Saccharibacillus brassicae: one gene and its partner. The main gene of each other region encodes a partner of the protein of the gene in region 2 in a complex. Links are inferred from orthologs where the notes say so. Each region holds a gene or a part of one and is shown on either strand. Other genes may lie near its edges. The genes, in order: metK and groL.

Evidence for each region.
Region 1: the proteins of groL (region 2) and metK are in contact, whole or in part, in a cryo-EM structure (PDB 8P4O), measured with the Escherichia coli proteins. The link is inferred for Saccharibacillus brassicae from one-to-one orthologs.

The regions. Positions count from the first base shown.
Region 1 is NZ_CP041217.1:1,989,473-1,997,810, forward strand. The notes cover bases 2,698-5,670. They hold metK (methionine adenosyltransferase), read right to left. Parts: upstream 4,801-5,670; coding sequence 3,595-4,800; downstream 2,698-3,594. Other genes in these bases: FFV09_RS08380 (Ig-like domain-containing protein), read right to left, coding at 2,698-3,417; FFV09_RS08390 (S-layer homology domain-containing protein), read right to left, coding at 5,009-5,670. Also shown: more of FFV09_RS08380, read right to left, coding at 1-2,697; more of FFV09_RS08390, read right to left, coding at 5,671-8,035. UniProt on the Escherichia coli protein: Catalyzes the formation of S-adenosylmethionine (AdoMet) from methionine and ATP.
Region 2 is NZ_CP041217.1:4,025,695-4,033,922, forward strand. The notes cover bases 3,076-5,938. They hold groL (chaperonin GroEL), read left to right. Parts: upstream 3,076-3,624; coding sequence 3,625-5,253; downstream 5,254-5,938. Other genes in these bases: groES (co-chaperone GroES), read left to right, coding at 3,246-3,527; FFV09_RS16675 (alpha/beta hydrolase), read left to right, coding at 5,829-5,938. In the rest of the region: FFV09_RS16650 (ABC transporter ATP-binding protein), read right to left, coding at 1-1,613; FFV09_RS16655 (5-formyltetrahydrofolate cyclo-ligase), read left to right, coding at 1,914-2,507; FFV09_RS16660 (MogA/MoaB family molybdenum cofactor biosynthesis protein), read left to right, coding at 2,577-3,062; more of FFV09_RS16675, read left to right, coding at 5,939-6,605; FFV09_RS16680 (phytoene desaturase family protein), read left to right, coding at 6,693-8,201; FFV09_RS16685 (aldehyde dehydrogenase family protein), read left to right, coding at 8,188-8,228.

The DNA of each region.
Region 1 (8,338 bases), 2.0 Mb from region 2 along the record:
CAATGGCTGGATCGGAATCGCGACGACTCCGGCCGTTTCCGCGTCGGGTACTTCAAAAACGACGGCGCCGTTTTTGGAGCTGCGCGCAAAAGCGGCATCCAACGCTTTTTGCAGCTCGGCCGCATTAAGCGTATACCGGTGCGTATTCGTATTGAGCGCCGAAGTCGCATCGGACGAAACGGCCGCAGAGCGCGCAAGAATCGTCATTTCCTTGCCGAATTCGGATGCCGGTAGAATCGATCCGTCCGCTGCGGGCGTAGTCGCCGGATCTGTCGCCTTCGTCGTTCCGGTGACGTTTTGTACCGGCATGCGGTTGAAGCCGATGACCGGTGTTCCCGATACGTTCTTGAGCGGTGTTCCGCCCGGCATATAGGACAACATAACGACTTGCCCGGCTTTTAATTCGGTTCCGAGTTTGAGCGTCAGGGTGCTGCCCGCGAACGAAGCCGAAGTCACTTCCAGTGCGTTGTTGTCCGCCGTAACCGAAAACTGCTTGTAAGCCGCTTCTGCCGGCGTAAGCAGGGAACCGGTGAACGTTACCGCGACCTGTCCCGCATTCCCGCTCGCCGTACGAATTCCGCTGGTGCCGGAAGCCGCATCGACCGGTTGGAGATTCAGGTAACCGGCGGCGTTGGCGTTAAGGTCGGCCAGCTTCAACGTCCCCGGAACATACGATACCGTGATATTTCCGTTTGCGATCAAGGAAGAAGCAAGCGTCAAGCGAACCTGGCTGCCCGTAACTTTGACTCCGTTCACATATACCGGGTTGCCGCCCGACAGTACCGAAAATTGGCTGTTGGTCGGCAGCGCGTCCGTTCTGAGCGTCTCGTTGTAATTCAGGACCAACTCCGTGCCGGCAAGTTCCGCATTCACGAACTCCGGCGGACGGGTATCCATCAGGTTTCGAATGCTGAAGTCGGAAAAGGCGGAGATATTTTGACCCAGCACGTCCTGCAGCGGATATCCGGCAGGCGTGTAGTTCACTTTTACGACGGCTCCGTCCGGCACTGCCGCATCCAGATACAGCAGAAGCGCCTGGGCACTGCTGCTGAGCGAACGAACCTCATAGCTGCGTCCGCCTGCCGTTACCGTAAACTGCCTTGCGGCTTGCGACGTAGGCGCTTTAACGCCGTTCTCGAAAATCAACGTAATCATGCTGCCGTATACGTTGCCTTCTTTTGGCTTAGGCATGGCGCTGTCGATCCCGTTCGTTACCGCGTAAGAAGACAGGGAAGCGGCCGCGTTCGCGTTATAATCGATCAGCGGACGGACTCCGGGATCGTAAGACACTTTCACGTCCTGGCCGACCGCAATTCCCGTATCCAAACGGATATACACGCTGTCTCCGCTAATATACGCGCTGCCCGGCACACGCTTCTCTCCGTTCACCCATACGGTGTAACTGGCCAGCAGAGGCGTCTGCGACACGTTCAGCGACTTGTTGTAGGCGAGACGAATCAATGTAGGGCTGTCCATTTTGGCACTTTGGATGACCGGCAGCGTGCTGTCGGAAGAAGACGTCTGGAAGCTCCACGACGTGCTCCCTTTGATCCCGGCAAAAGCAATCCCGGTATTCACCCGATCTCTGACCGCACCATTTTCCAAGTCGACGTAATAGAACGTTCCCGGCGCAAGTTTCTCTTTGGGCGTGAGGATGACTTCCGCCGCGTTGGCGGGATTGACGACAGCTTCCGCTTCGACCTTCGCTCCTCCGCTGCGATACAACGTAATCCCCGTGCCGCTCAAAGCCACGTTTCGGTTGAAGCGGATAGTCGGCTTGGCATCGGTAGGGACGCTCGTACTGCGATCGGTCGGATACAGGCTGGACATTTGCAGCAGTCCCGTATCCGCCATCGTCGAAAAGCTCCAAGTCAGAGGCTGTCCGGCTTTCGGATAGACGTTGCCTTCCGAATCTCCGAACAGGCCGGCCGGAACTTCCACCGTATACGTATACCCGCTCACAAGCGGCGTCGCCGGCGTAATGGTCATCGTCTTCGTTCCGCCGCCGGTAATGCGTCCGGAGCCCAGCGTCACGGTATCCGTGACTCCGTCGTTTCTGACGATTCGAAGGCTTCCCGTGCCGCTGTTCGGATACACGTTACGGCTGAACGTCAGCTGCAGGTTGGAGCCGGCCGTCACGCCTGTCGTCCCGGTCTGAGGAGTCATTGCGGACAAAGCCAAAGCGTCTCCCGTCGTCGTAAACGTCCACGTCCGGGAAGTCGGAATGCCGGCGAACGGCGTGCCGTCCAAATCGCGGAACAGGTCGGCATCGGCCAGTACATAATAAGTCGTGCCGCGTTCCAGTCCTTTGTAAGAAGCGGACGCCTGCGCACCCGTCTCGCTGTCCATTTTGAATTCGCTTGGCGTCAGCGTCTGAATGAGTTTACCGTCGTTCAGCCGATAAATCGAGACGCCGCCTTTGTTTGGCAAAGCTTCGGTCCCTTTATTCGGTACGACCGGCTCGCTGAACCGAATCGACAACGTTCCGTCCGTCCCTGCTCCCGACAAGCCGTTCTGCGGATTTTGCGTTAAAATCGTCGGTGCCACGTTGTTCGCCGACTCGGTTCGGAACGTCCAGTCGATCGCCTTGGCGTAGAATCGTCCCGACATGTCCGCAAACACGTTGGCATCGACATGCGCCCGATATCGAACGCCGGGCTTCAAAAATTCCGCATCCGGTTTGATCGATACGTTAGCCGTACCCAATCCGCTTACCTTTTCCGAGAGAACGGGAATTTTAAGAATCGCTTTGTTATCCGGCAGCGCCGGATCTTCTTGCGTCAAGACAATATCGCCTTCTGCCGCGGCAACGGCTTCCGAAAAAGCCAACCCCATTTTGAAGCCGCTTTTCACTCCGATCTCGTCGTTCGACGGGCTCGTTGCGGTCAATTCGGGATCGGTCGTATCGGCTTCCGCCCCCGTTTTGAACGTCCAGGTGATTGCGCTCGTAATGCCCGTCCAGACTTTGGCGGAAACGCCCTGCTGAATCTCCGTATCTTTCAGAACCGGAGACAGTATGCCCGCATCGGCCAAAATATAGTAGCCGGTGTTGGGCTCAAGCTTGAGCTGATCGCTTGGAAGCACCACTTGAGTCCCTTCGGTTTGAAATTGAAGTTCTCTGCCTCTGATTGTGCGTACCGTCGTGTTATCGCTTTGTTTTTTCAACACGAAAGTTTTGTCCGCTGCCCCTTCGGCCAACTTGACCGCACGATCAAAAGTCAGCAAAAACCCGGGTGTCAAAGACACGTTGGGCGCTTTGACGGCGGGCGAATACACTTGAACGGAAGCGGTCGCTTCCGCCTCGGCAGCGGCCGCGATATTCGAGCTTTGCGCTCCACCCATCGTTTCCCATGCGGCGGGCGCAAGCAGATTGATCATCATCAAGGAAGCCATGGCCAATGCGATTTTATTTTTCATTCGTACATCTCTCCTTCCGAAATCCGTAACAGACCGTCTTTTTCTATATCGGAAGAGAGCAAGAAAATGATTAGCCAAGCAGCCCGCGGACGTGGAGGGATGCAGCGCAAAAAGGGCCTCCCGAAGGAGACCCTTTTTCACGTAATGACCGCTGTAAACGAACAGGAAAACGAACCTTTAAGAGACGCCTGCCTGGCTTTTGAGATCTTCCGCTTTGTCCGTACGTTCCCAAGGCAGATCGATGTCCGTACGTCCGAAGTGGCCGTAGGCTGCCGTTTGCTTGTACAGCGGGCGGCGCAGATCCAGCATGCGAATGATGCCAGTCGGGCGCAGATCGAAGTTCTTGCGCACAAGCTTCACAAGCGTCTCTTCGCTGACCGTACCGGTTCCGTACGTATCGATACTGATCGAAACCGGGTTGGCTACGCCGATCGCATACGCCAGCTGAATCTCGCATTTGTCGGCCAACCCGGCGGCTACCAGGTTCTTGGCTACGTAACGGGCCGCATAAGCCGCGGAACGGTCGACTTTGGTCGGATCTTTGCCCGAGAAAGCGCCGCCGCCGTGGCGTGCATAACCGCCGTACGTATCGACGATGATCTTACGTCCCGTCAGTCCTGCGTCTCCCTGCGGGCCTCCGATCACGAAACGCCCGGTCGGATTGATGAAGTATTGGGTGGCGTCGTCCAGCAGTTCGGCCGGTACAACCGGCAGAATAACATGTTCTTTGATATCGCGCTGAATTTGCTCCAACGTGATTTCTTCGGCATGCTGCGTGGAGACGACAATCGCATCGACACGAACCGGCGTATCGCCGTCATATTCGATCGTCACCTGCGTTTTGCCGTCGGGCCGCAGGTATTCGAGCGTTCCGTTCTTGCGAACTTCCGCCAAGCGGCGAGCAATGCGATGCGACAGCGCGATCGGAAGCGGCATCAGTTCCGGCGTCTCATTCGACGCGAAGCCGAACATGAGTCCCTGGTCGCCGGCACCGATGTTTTCCGTTTCAAGCTTCATTTGCTCGGGATCGCGTGTCTCCAGCGCCGAATTGACGCCCTGCGCAATGTCAGCCGACTGTTCGTTAAGCGAAGTCAGCACCGCGCACGTATTGTAATCGAACCCGTATTTGGCACGGGTATACCCGATTTCCTTGATCGTGTTACGCACGATGGCCGGAATGTCCACGTATTCCGATTTCGTGCTGATCTCGCCGATGACGAGTACCAGTCCCGTCGCAACAGCGACTTCGCAAGCTACCCGGGCATTCGGATCATTAACCAAAAACGCATCCAAAACCGCATCGGAGATCTGATCGCAGATCTTGTCCGGATGACCTTCCGTTACGGATTCAGACGTAAATAAACGCCGTCCTTGAAGCGACATAAGCGTGTACCTCCTTGAATTCCACCTTAAAATTTCCCGTATACAAAAAACGAACCTTTCCCAATCGGGAAAAGGTTAATGATTCCATCCTCGGTTGTAATGGTAGCGGATTTGGGATGGGGTGTCAAATAAAACAAAAAAACACCCCGGCGTCCCGGGGTGTTTTTCCGTAACTTTGTCTGATTGAGAATTAAATCAGATTAGGAAATTATTGTTGACGTGCTGGTACAGTAGCGTTAACGCTGAAGGTAGCAAGAGCTGCATTGTCATCTGCGTTTACGACCGAAGATGTGCCAATTTGCTTAGTTGTAGCGTTAGCAGTTCCATCGAACGAAATGATTGCGGAAGCGCTAGCTGCGCCGGCATCACGAACGTTGAAAATTACTGTCAAAGTGTTGCTTGCAACAGCATTATTAGCTGTAGTAACGCTTGTTGCTTTTACAGGAGTGTTCGTACCCAGGTTGAGCGTGAACAATCTTGCAGCAGATTCAGCACCACCGTTTACATATACGCCTCTTGTAACTGGGATTTGTACTGTAAGGGTATCTGTCGAATTAGCGTAAGTGCGAGCTGTAACAGTTGCTGCTGTTCCAACTGGTCTGATTGCATTTGTTACACGAACAGTTTGAGCAGCCGAGTTGCCAAACTGGTCATTCAATGTGCTGAATACCAATCTGCCATTAGTGAAATCAGCTGGTACAGTATCTGGCAGTGTAACCGTTACTGTTTTGTTGCTGTTCGATGCAACAACGTTAGAAGGAGTCGCAACCGCTTCTACACCTGCAGCATTTACATAGTTGAATGTAACATTATTTGTTGTTGCTCCGGATACTGGAGCATCAAATGTTACTGCAACTGTGCGATCGTTGCCTACGCTTGGAGTTCCGTTAGCGCCGATCGATTCACGTGCATTAGTAATAGTTTTTCTTGCTTCAACTCGGCCTTCAGTGTTCGGAGTCGTGAAGAAGTTTCCGGAAGTGTTACCTACATAACTTGCTACCAATTCTTGTCCTTCCAGAATTGTAGCAGAACCAGAATTGTTCAAGAAGTTTCTAGCGTAGATGCGCACTGTGTTTGCACCTACTGGTTCTACATCTGCATTGCGATCAGTCAGAATAGTAGTTCCAGCTGCTGTACCGTTTTGAAGTGCTCTAGCCAGACGGTATTTGTTTGCTTCCAAAGCGTTCCCTGTTCCGCTAGTTGCGATTTGACCGGAGAATTGAACATATACCCACGATCCGCTAACCCAAGTGCGTTCCAGGGTAGCAGCAGCCGCTTGAGTCAGGTTGATTTGTGCGCTGTACGGAGTCAGAATGTTCTGAGCCGTTGTCACGTCACGTACGCCTGCTACTTCCAGCGTGTAGCTAGTTGCTGTCAGAGCCGTTGTAGGACCCAACGTGATGCGAACGGTACGGTTGTTCGTTCCTTGTGTTGCAGGAGCTACAACCGGATGTCCTTCGCTAGTCAGACCTGCGCTCGTTACAACTGCGCCGCTTGTGCTTCTCAGCGTGTAGTTGTTACGGTTCAGAGCCGAACCCGCTTCGGTTCCAGCAACGTTTACAGCTTTGCTGAACTGAACGTCTACATAGTAGTTGCCGTTTGCTGTACCAACGCTAGTACCCAGTACGGTAGGAGCAGTCAGATCCAGTGTAGGCGTTACTGTAGCTGTCAGCGTTTGAGCAGCGTTGCCGCTGTAATCCGTTACGCCAGTCAGCGTAATCGTGTTAGCGGAGAAGCTCAGGTTGCTGGAGAACGTCAGTTTAGCCGTTCTGCCGGACAGTTCAACGTTTGCTGGAGTCGATACATTGTTAGCGCGTGCGCTTGCAATGCTGCGAACTGGCTCACTGAATGTTACAGTCACTTCACGCAGATCGTTCGAAGTTGTCGAAGCGATCGTAGGAGCAGTCGTGTCCGCAACTACTGTGAATGTACGTTGTACCGGAGCCATTACCAGACCCGAGTAATCGCGTACGCCCGACAGGCTGATTGTGTGCTCGCCTACTGTCAGAGGAGTCTCGATCACAACCGAGTTTCTGTCGTAGTCGTAGTTGAAGTTTGCAGCTACTGCGCGGCCGTCGATGTTGATGCCGGCAACTGTGATGGAGCTAGCTACAACTGGCTCGCTGAACATAACTTCTACTGCGCCAGTGCCCAGAGCGTTAACTTCAGTGATTGTTGGAACTGCTACGTCCGAAGGTGTGAAGTTTACAGTGCCGGAGATTACAGTCGCTCCAGTGTTTTGCTTCACGTTGCTAACTTTAACCGAAGTTTGACGGTTGTTAGTAAGCATGTTGTTGGCTGTGTCAGCCAGCAGCAGGGTAACCGAACGGTTGTCGGCCGACAGCATAGCGCTTTCGATCGTTACGTCCGGGATGCTGTAGTTGTTGACGTTTTCTGCGGAAACCTTGTCCACTTGTCCGTCGAACATTACAGTTACTTGCTTCAGGTTGCTTGCAGCAGCGCTGTCAACCTTAGTAGCGTCCGTTACTTTCCAAGTTACGCTTTCGCTGTAATCTTTGCCGTCGTAAGTGAATGTTACAGTTGTAGCTACGTTAGGCTTAAGAGCCGTTGTAGGTTTAACTGTTACTTTTTCACCGTTAGCCAGCGTGAACACTACAGTTGCGCCGTTGTCTGTTACTTCGTACGAAGTTACAGCCGGTTTAACGACTGCAGTTTGGTACGAGTAAGCTGTGTCAACCAGCAGGCCGCGTGTTGCTGCTGCCGTGAAGTTCGACGTTCCGCTGATCAGGCCAGCGTTGATTGCAGCTTGTACTTCGCCTTTGGCCCAAGCCGATGCGCTATTGTTGATGCCCGTAGTTGGAACTTCGAGCTTAGCTGCGCGTACCAGTGTAGCTGCCATTTCTTGAACTGTTACTTTACCGTTCGGGTTGAACAGTTTTTTAGTTCCAGTTGTTGTACCTTGCATGTAGCCGGCTTTCGTTACGGCTTCAACGAAAGGCTTGTACCAAGCGTTCGCATAGTTTTGATCCTGGTAGGAGTTCGTGCCAGTAGTCGAAGTTTCCAGACCAGTCAGCAGAGCTACTACTTTCGCGAATTCAGCGCGAGTCATGTCTTTGTCGAGGTAAGCGTTGCCGTCTGGGTAGCCGGCGAAGATACCTTGAGTAACCAGTGCGTTATACTTTTCTTGCGTAGTAAGCGTTGCTGCCGATGTTACCGAAGCGAACATCGAGAGAGCCATAGCCGTAGAAAGGGCCAGGGATACAATTTTCTTCATACTTGTTTGTTCTCCTCCTTGGAGTAAAGCTGTGTTTTTTTTGTCTGTAGTCGGTTCGCATTCGCTCATGTTACCAATCGCTGATTGCACCCCCTTTCCAGAGTAGAGCAGGTAAATAAGTATAAATAAGGTCTGTGACGGGTATCACAGAAACTTGAAACCGGTAGTTAAGTAAGTGCAAAGACAAAGGATACCCAGTCCCGCTTCCCGTATTATACATTGGTCGCTAACCGCCGTAAAGTCCATTTTCGCACAAGCGCTCACAACTTTACGGATTTAAGGCCAATCTTTGGAAAATCAGGA
Region 2 (8,228 bases):
TGCTTTTTGTCGACATAGTCGTCGTAGTTGCCGAGGTAGCTGGTCACGCCGTTTGCGCTCAGTTCGATCACGCGTTCGGCCATCTTATTCAGGAAGTAACGGTCGTGCGAGATGAACAACAGCGTGCCGTCAAAATCGATCAGGGCGGACTCCAGCACTTCTTTGCTGTACAGGTCCAAATGGTTGGTCGGTTCGTCGAGTACGAGCGTGTTCGCTTCGAGCAGCATCAGCTTGGCCAGCGAGACGCGCGCTTTTTCCCCGCCGCTGAGCGCCGAGATACGCTTGAGCACGTCTTCGCCGCTGAACAGGAAACTGCCGAGCACGGTGCGAATCCGCGCTTCTTCCATATGCGGATACGTGCCCCACAGTTCTTCGAGCACCGTATTTTGCGGATTGAGCGTGTCCTGCTCCTGGTCGTAGTAGCCGATCTGGACTTTGGCGCCCCACGTAATCCGGCCTTCGTCCGGCTTGAGCCGGCCGATCAGCGCTTTGAGCAGGGTCGACTTGCCGACGCCGTTCGGCCCGATCAGCGCGACCGTCTCGCCGCGGCTGAGCGCGAACGACGTCTGCCGGAACAGCTTGTCGCCGTCGTCATAGGACGCGGACAAGCCGTCCACGTGCAGCACGTCCTTGCCGGACGAATATGCCGATTGGAACGAGAAGTTGGCGCGTTTGAGATCGCCGGCCGGCCGGTCGAGCCGATCCATTTTTTCCAGCGCTTTGCGCCGGCTCTGGGCCCGCTTCGTCGTGGAAGCGCGGACGATGTTTTGCTGAATGAAAGTTTCCATCTTCGCGATCTCGCCCTGCTGCTTCTCGAACTGCTTGAGGTCCGCTTCGTACTCGGCCGCTTTGAGCTCGGTATACCGGCTGTAGTTGCCCGTATAGCGGCGCGCCCGGTGGCGTTCGATCTCCACGATCGCCGTGACCGTCTTGTCGAGGAAATAGCGGTCGTGGGATACGATCAGCAGGCCGCCGTCGTACCCGCGCAAATAATCTTCGAGCCAGGTGAGCGTCTCGATGTCCAAATGGTTGGTCGGTTCGTCGAGCATGAGCAGGTCGGGTCCGCGCAGCAGCATTTTCGCCAGCGCGAGCCGGGTCCGCTGTCCGCCGCTGAGCGTCGAGACGATCGTCGAAGGATCGAAATCGCCGAAGCCCATCCCGTGCAGCACGCTGCGGATCTTCGTGCCGATCTCGTAGCCGCCGTGGTCGCGGAACCAGTCCGAACGCATGGCGTAGCGGTTCAGCAGATCCTGGTACGCTTTGTCCTGCTCGGAGTGCGAAGAGCCTTCGGTGATCGCAAGCTCCATCTCGCGGATTTCCCGCTCGGCTTCCAGCAGGTCGGCGAACACGTCCAGCATCTCTTCCTGGATCGTGCGATCCGACTGCAGCCCGCTGTTCTGGGCCAGGTAGCCGATGGTTGTTTCTTTGTTTTTGAAAATCTGGCCTTCTTCATGAGACATTTCGCCCGCCAAAATTTTGAGCAGCGTCGATTTGCCCGCGCCGTTGACACCGACGAGGCCGATGCGCTCGCGCTCCAGTATTTGAAACGTAATGCCTTCCAGAATGCTCTGGACGCCGTATCTTTTTGCGATTCCCGTTGCTTGCAGCAGCATAATTCGAAGTCCTCCGCGCTTATCAAATTGGTCTTTTGTGATTTCATTTTACCGTAGAAAGGTGAAAAAACCAAAGAGGACATGCGCAAACGGTTCGCGGGCGCGGCGCGGCCGGAAAATTGGCGGCGATCGGGGCGCGAAAGTTTTTTGGGGAAAAAGCCTCCGGGGGCTTCGCAGAGCCTCTACAGCGGTGGTTATTTGCGCAAAACAATGATAAACTTGAGCATGTGAGAACAAAAAAGAGAACAGAAGAGAATACGGGAGGCGAGCGGCATCGAACCTTTACCGGACAAGACGGAGCTGCGGCTTCGAATGGAACGGGTGAGAGCGGAGCTGCCCGAATCGCTGCGCCTTGAGGCTTCTTCCGTCGTTTGCGAATATGCCGCCGATCGGCTGGACGCCCTGCGCGAGCGCAAAGGGGCTCCTCTGGTCGTGCTCGGCTACCTGCCTTACCGCGGAGAACTGGATATCCGTCCGCTGCTGGAGACATGCCGCGGATGCGGGGATACGGTGCTTGCGCCGCGCATCGAGCGGGGAACGCGCCGCATGCGGCTGCTGGAACTCAAGAGCGCGGCAGACGAGGCGTCCGGCAGCTGGGGCATTCCCGAGCCGAAGGAGCATCTGCCCGAATGGCCGGAAGACCGGCTCGGCAGCATCGACGTGATGTTTGTGCCGGGCTTGGCTTTTGACTTCAAGGGCGGGCGCGTCGGTTACGGAGGCGGGTTTTACGACCGGCTGATGGAGCGTTTCGAAGCCTGCGGCGCAAGCCCGGGCATTTGGGCGCTGTCTTTTGCCGAGCAGACGGTGGAGGAAGTGCCGATGGAACCGCACGATTTCCGGATAGAACTTCTGATCGTGCCGTCGGGCATGAACAGTACGCAGGACCTGGTCTGACGGCAGCGGCTTCGGTCGTATAGATAGGAACGGACGCAAGAAGAGCGATGGATGAGAAGAGGTGACCCCATGCTGTGGAAAGTGGCAATTTTGACGGCCAGCGATAAGGGAGCACGAGGCGAGCGTGAGGACACGAGCGCGCAGGTGATCCGGGAGTTGGTGGAGGAAGAAGTAGGCGGCGAAATTATCGAATACCGGATCGTGCCGGACGAGTCGGACGAGATCGTGGCGGCATTGATCGAAATGACGGACTATTTCCAGGCGGATCTCGTGCTGACGACCGGAGGCACCGAGCTTGCGAACCGCGACGTGACGCCGGAGGCGACGAAGCGGGTCATCGAGCGGGAAGTGCCGGGCATGGCCGAAGCGATGCGGATGAACGTGATGCACAAGAACCGGGCGGCGATGCTGTTCCGCGGCATCTGCGGCATTCGCGGCCGTTCGCTGATCGTCAATCTGCCCGGCACGCCAAAAGGCGTGCACGAGAACCTGGCGGCCATCATGGACCAACTGCCGGAAGCGCTGCTGATGGTGACGGGGCAGTACCGGCAGTAATCCCGGGCACGCAACAAGAAGGACGGCCCCAGGCATGCGGGGTGTCTTTTTTTGTGCGGGGGGGACTTGAAATTTTGCGGCGAGACTAGTAATATAAGACTTGGCTGTTAGCACTAGGCGTTGTCGAGTGCTAACGAAGAAGATTCAACACTTCAATTAACCTTTACAAGGAGGCTATTTTTCATGATCAAACCGTTAGGTGAACGCGTACTCGTAGAAGCGATCCAGCAGGAGGAAACGACTTCGTTCGGTATCGTGCTTCCGGATGCTTCGAAAGAAAAGCCGCAGGAAGGTAAAGTCGTTGCCGTAGGCAGCGGAACCCTCAAAGACGGCGTTCGTACTCCGCTCGAAGTGAAAGAAGGCGACGTGGTACTGTTCTCCAAATATGCCGGCACCGAAGTGAAATACGAAGGCAAAGAATACCTGATTATGAAAGAAAGCGACATCCACGCCATCCTGGCGTAAATGTCCCCTTACACATACGTTTTTTGAACGAAAGTGATTGAATGCAGCGTCTTGAACGCAGCATCGCAATTCCATATCCCAGGGAGGTTATTCGACCATGGCTAAAGAGATTCTGTTCGGAGAAGAAGCCCGTCGCTCGATGCTTCGCGGCGTAGATGCACTTGCAAATGCGGTAAAAGTAACGCTCGGTCCAAAAGGACGCAACGTGGTGCTGGAGAAAAAATTCGGCAGCCCGCTGATCACGAACGACGGCGTGACGATCGCGAAGGAAATCGAACTGGAAGACGCTTTCGAGAACATGGGCGCCCAGCTCGTCAAGGAAGTCGCAACGAAAACGAACGACGTAGCCGGTGACGGAACGACAACCGCTACCGTTCTCGCTCAAGCGATGATCCGCGAAGGCCTCAAGAACGTAACGGCCGGCGCAAACCCTATGGTTATCCGCAAAGGCATCGACAAAGCGGTCAAAGCTGCGGTCATCGAACTGCAGAACATCGCGAAGCCGATCGAAGGCAAACAATCGATCGCCCAGGTTGCGGCTATCTCCGCGGCTGACGAAGAAGTTGGCGAACTGATCGCCGAAGCGATGGAAAAAGTGGGCAAAGACGGCGTTATCACCGTTGAAGAATCCCGCGGATTCGCAACGGAGCTGGAAGTCGTGGAAGGCATGCAGTTCGATCGCGGCTACATTTCCCCTTACATGATTACCGACACGGACAAGATGGAAGCGGTTCTCGACAACCCTTACATCCTGATCACCGACAAGAAAATCAGCACGACGCAGGAAATTCTGCCGCTGCTTGAGAAAATCGTTCAGCAGGGCCGCGCACTCGTAATCGTGGCTGAAGACATCGAAGGCGAAGCGCTTCCGATGCTCGTCCTGAACAAACTGCGCGGCACGTTCAACGCCGTTGCCGTCAAAGCTCCGGGCTTCGGCGACCGCCGCGAAGCGATGCTGCAGGATATCGCCGCTCTGACCGGTGGACAAGTGATCACCGAGAAGCTCGGTCTGGAACTGAAAGCGACGACGATCGAGCAGTTGGGTTCGGCTCGCCAGGTTCGCGTAACGAAAGAAAACACGACGATCGTGGACGGTGCCGGCGTGAAGACCGACATCGACGCTCGCGTGAACCAAATTCGTTCGCAGCTGGAAGAAACGACTTCCGAGTTCGACAAAGAAAAACTGCAGGAGCGTCTGGCTAAACTTGCCGGCGGCGTAGCGGTTGTCAAAGTCGGCGCGGCAACGGAAACGGAACTGAAAGAACGCAAACTGCGCATCGAAGACGCGCTGAACGCGACTCGCGCAGCCGTTGAAGAAGGTATCGTATCCGGCGGCGGCACGGCTCTGGTTAACGTCTACAAAGCCGTAGCGGCTCTGACGGTAACCGGCGACGAGAGAACGGGCGTCAACATCGTTCTGCGCGCTCTGGAAGAACCGATCCGTACGATCGCGGCTAACGCCGGCGAAGAAGGTTCCGTTATCGTGGACCGTCTCAAAAAAGAAGAAGTGGGCATTGGCTACAACGCCGCTACCGGCGAATGGGTCAACATGTTCGAAGCGGGCATCGTAGACCCTGCGAAAGTCACGCGTTCCGCTCTGCAAAACGCGGCTTCCGTAGCGGCTATGTTCCTGACGACGGAAGCGGTTATCGCCGACAAGCCTGAACCGGCCGGCGCTGCGGCTCCGGATATGGGCGGCATGGGCGGTATGGGCGGCATGATGTAACAGGTTCGCCCGGAACCTTGCTTGACCTTGCTCCACCTTGGTTTAAAGGCTCCTTCGGGAGCCTTTTTCCTTTTTTTTAGCTTTCCTTTTTTGGAGTATATACACAAAAAGATAACCCAAAGCGACGACCCCGGCAGCCAGCAGGGAAACGAGTACGGAAGCGAGCGTCAAAGTTCGTCCTAGCACATAAGCGATCAAAAGACTGGTTAAAAACGTTAAAATCAGATTGCTGATCATGGCATTCCGTTTCATGGCATCCCTCTTTTCTTGGTATGAATATAGCATAAGAAACAGGATTAAAATTGAAATTAATAAATCGCCGCCTAAGCGAAAGCCTGCTCGGGTTCCAGCCCGCAGCAGGCTTTTTTTTTTGCTATGTTAGTACCTTTAATGGAATAAAGGGTAATAGCGATAGAGAACAAATGTTGGCCACGATCGACGTTGAAGTTCAAACCGTACAAAGCGAGGTAATGCTAGTGTTGACCCTTATGGCGGCCAGGTGCCTTCGTCTCCTGCCCAATCAGGCGAAGAGGACGCCGATGCTCCCGAGTGAGCCCGTACAAGACAAAAAAGAGATGCAGGTCGAAACTTCTGTCAAAACCGCGGATATTTCCTTCTATTATCCCTCGAATACCGAGTCGCACAGTCTTCCGGTGTACGTTAATTTTCACGGCGGAGCGTTCATTATGCACGACAAAGAGATGGACGATCCGTACTGCCGCTACCTGGCCAACCGGACCGGCTGCGTGATCGCGAACGTGGAGTACGCCAAAGCGCCGGAGTACCCTTTTCCCGGCCCGGTCGAGCAGGTGTATGAAGTGTTCCGCTGGATCAAGAAGAACGCCGGCGAATTGAATATCGATGCGGACAAAATGATGGTCGGCGGACAAAGTTCGGGGGCTAACCTGGCCGCGGCGCTTTGTCTGTATCTGGAACAAAAAGAAGAACAGCAGCCGCTGCTCCAGATGCTGTCCTGCCCGATGCTCGATTTCGCCACTCCTTTTTCGCATAAACCGGAACCGAATCTGTGGCGTGCGCGGTATCCCCAAGCCGCCCATTTTTTGAACCTGTGCTACGTGCCGCGCAAAGGCCAGGCGGAGCATCCGCTCGCTTCCCCGGTTCGGGCTGTCGTCAGCGACCGATTGGCGTCCGCTTTTATCGTTATCGCGGAATTCGACGCCTTCCGGCCGGAAGCGGAACATTATGCGAAGAAATTACGGGAAGCCGGCGTATCTGTCGAGCAAAAGCTGTTCAAAGACTGCAAACACGCGTTTACCCATCTGGGTCCGAGACAAAAAGCGGAAGAAGCGTGGGAGTTGATCGCCCGCAAAATTAGGGAGACGGCCCAATAAACGGCGTGTAGAATAACGTAAGGTGCAAGCCTGCTTGGCGCAGCAACGAACCCCATTTTCGATTTACCGGAAGGAGAAACCCGACAAGTGAAAACGACAAACAAAAACGTACTGGTTATCGGAGGCGGACTTGGAGGACTTTCGGCCGCGATTTCGCTGGCACAAGCCGGATACGGCGTCTCTTTGTACGAGAAAAACGATCATATCGGAGGCAAGCTGAACCGGCTGGATCAGGACGGTTTCGGCTTTGATCTGGGCCCGTCCATTTTGACCATGCCCCGGGTGTTCGAAGATTTGTTCACGGCCAGCGGCAAATCAATGCAGGATTATGTGCGGACCGAAAAGCTGGATCATCAATGGCGTTCGTTTTTCCCGGACGGCAATATTATCGATCTGTACGAAGATTTGCGGGAAATGCAGGAGAAGAACACCGTGCTGAGCGAAAAAGACATGCGCGAGTATCAGGATCTGCTGAACTATTCCAAAAAGCTGTACGACATGACGGATAAAACGTATTTCAAGCATGGCGTCGATTCGACGAGAGAGATCATGAAACATACGACGCTGCTCGGCGCTTTGCGTAATTTCGATCTGTTCTCGACCGTGCGCGGAGCGATCGACAAACGGATCAGCAACAAGCAGTTCAGCGATATGCTGTCCTACTTTATCAAATATGTCGGTTCGTCGCCTTACGACGCGCCGGCCGTGTTGAACATGATGATCTATATGCAGCATGATCAGGGCGTCTGGTACGTACCCGGCGGGTTGAACAAACTGGCGGACGGTCTGGTGAAGTTGGCCGAAGAAGTCGGCGTCCAGTTCCATCTCGGAACCCCGATCGCCAAGCTGGAGAAGAAGAACGGCGAGATTACGGGAGCGGTGCTGCCGGACGGCACGAAGCTGACCGCGGACTATTACGTTTCCAATATGGAAGTCATTCCGGTGTACGAACGGCTGCTGGAAGAAGACAAAGATTTTGTCGGCAAATTGAAGAAAAAATTCGAACCGGCCAGTTCCGGCCTCGTTATGCATTTGGGCGTCAAGAAGAGTTATCCGCAGCTTCGCCACCACAACTTCTTTTTCGCGGAAAACATGAAGCAGCAGATGCAGTCGATTTTCCATCAGCATAGACTGCCGGACGATCCGGTCATTTATTTGGTCAACGTCAACAAGACGGATCCGTCGCAAGCTCCCGAAGGACACGAGAATATCAAAGTGCTGCCGCATATTCCTTATATTCAAGACGAGAAACCGATTACCGAACAGGAATACGAGCAGTTTGCCGAGCGTACGCTGATGAAGCTGGAGAGAATGGGTCTGGACGATCTGCGGGCCAACATCGTGACCAAAGACGTCTGGACGCCGGACAAGATCAGACAGATGTACGGCTCGGATCGGGGCGCTATCTATGGAACGTTGTCCGACCGCAAAAAAAATAAAGGCTTCAAACATCCGAAACAAAGCGAACGGTACAACAACCTGTACTTCGTCGGCGGAACGGTGAACCCGGGAGGCGGCATGCCGATGGTGACGTTGAGCGGCCAGCTGGTCAGCAAAAAAATCGTGCAAAGAGATTCCGGCCATGCCGGACAATGAACACCGCCTTCTGGAGACTTTACCGGA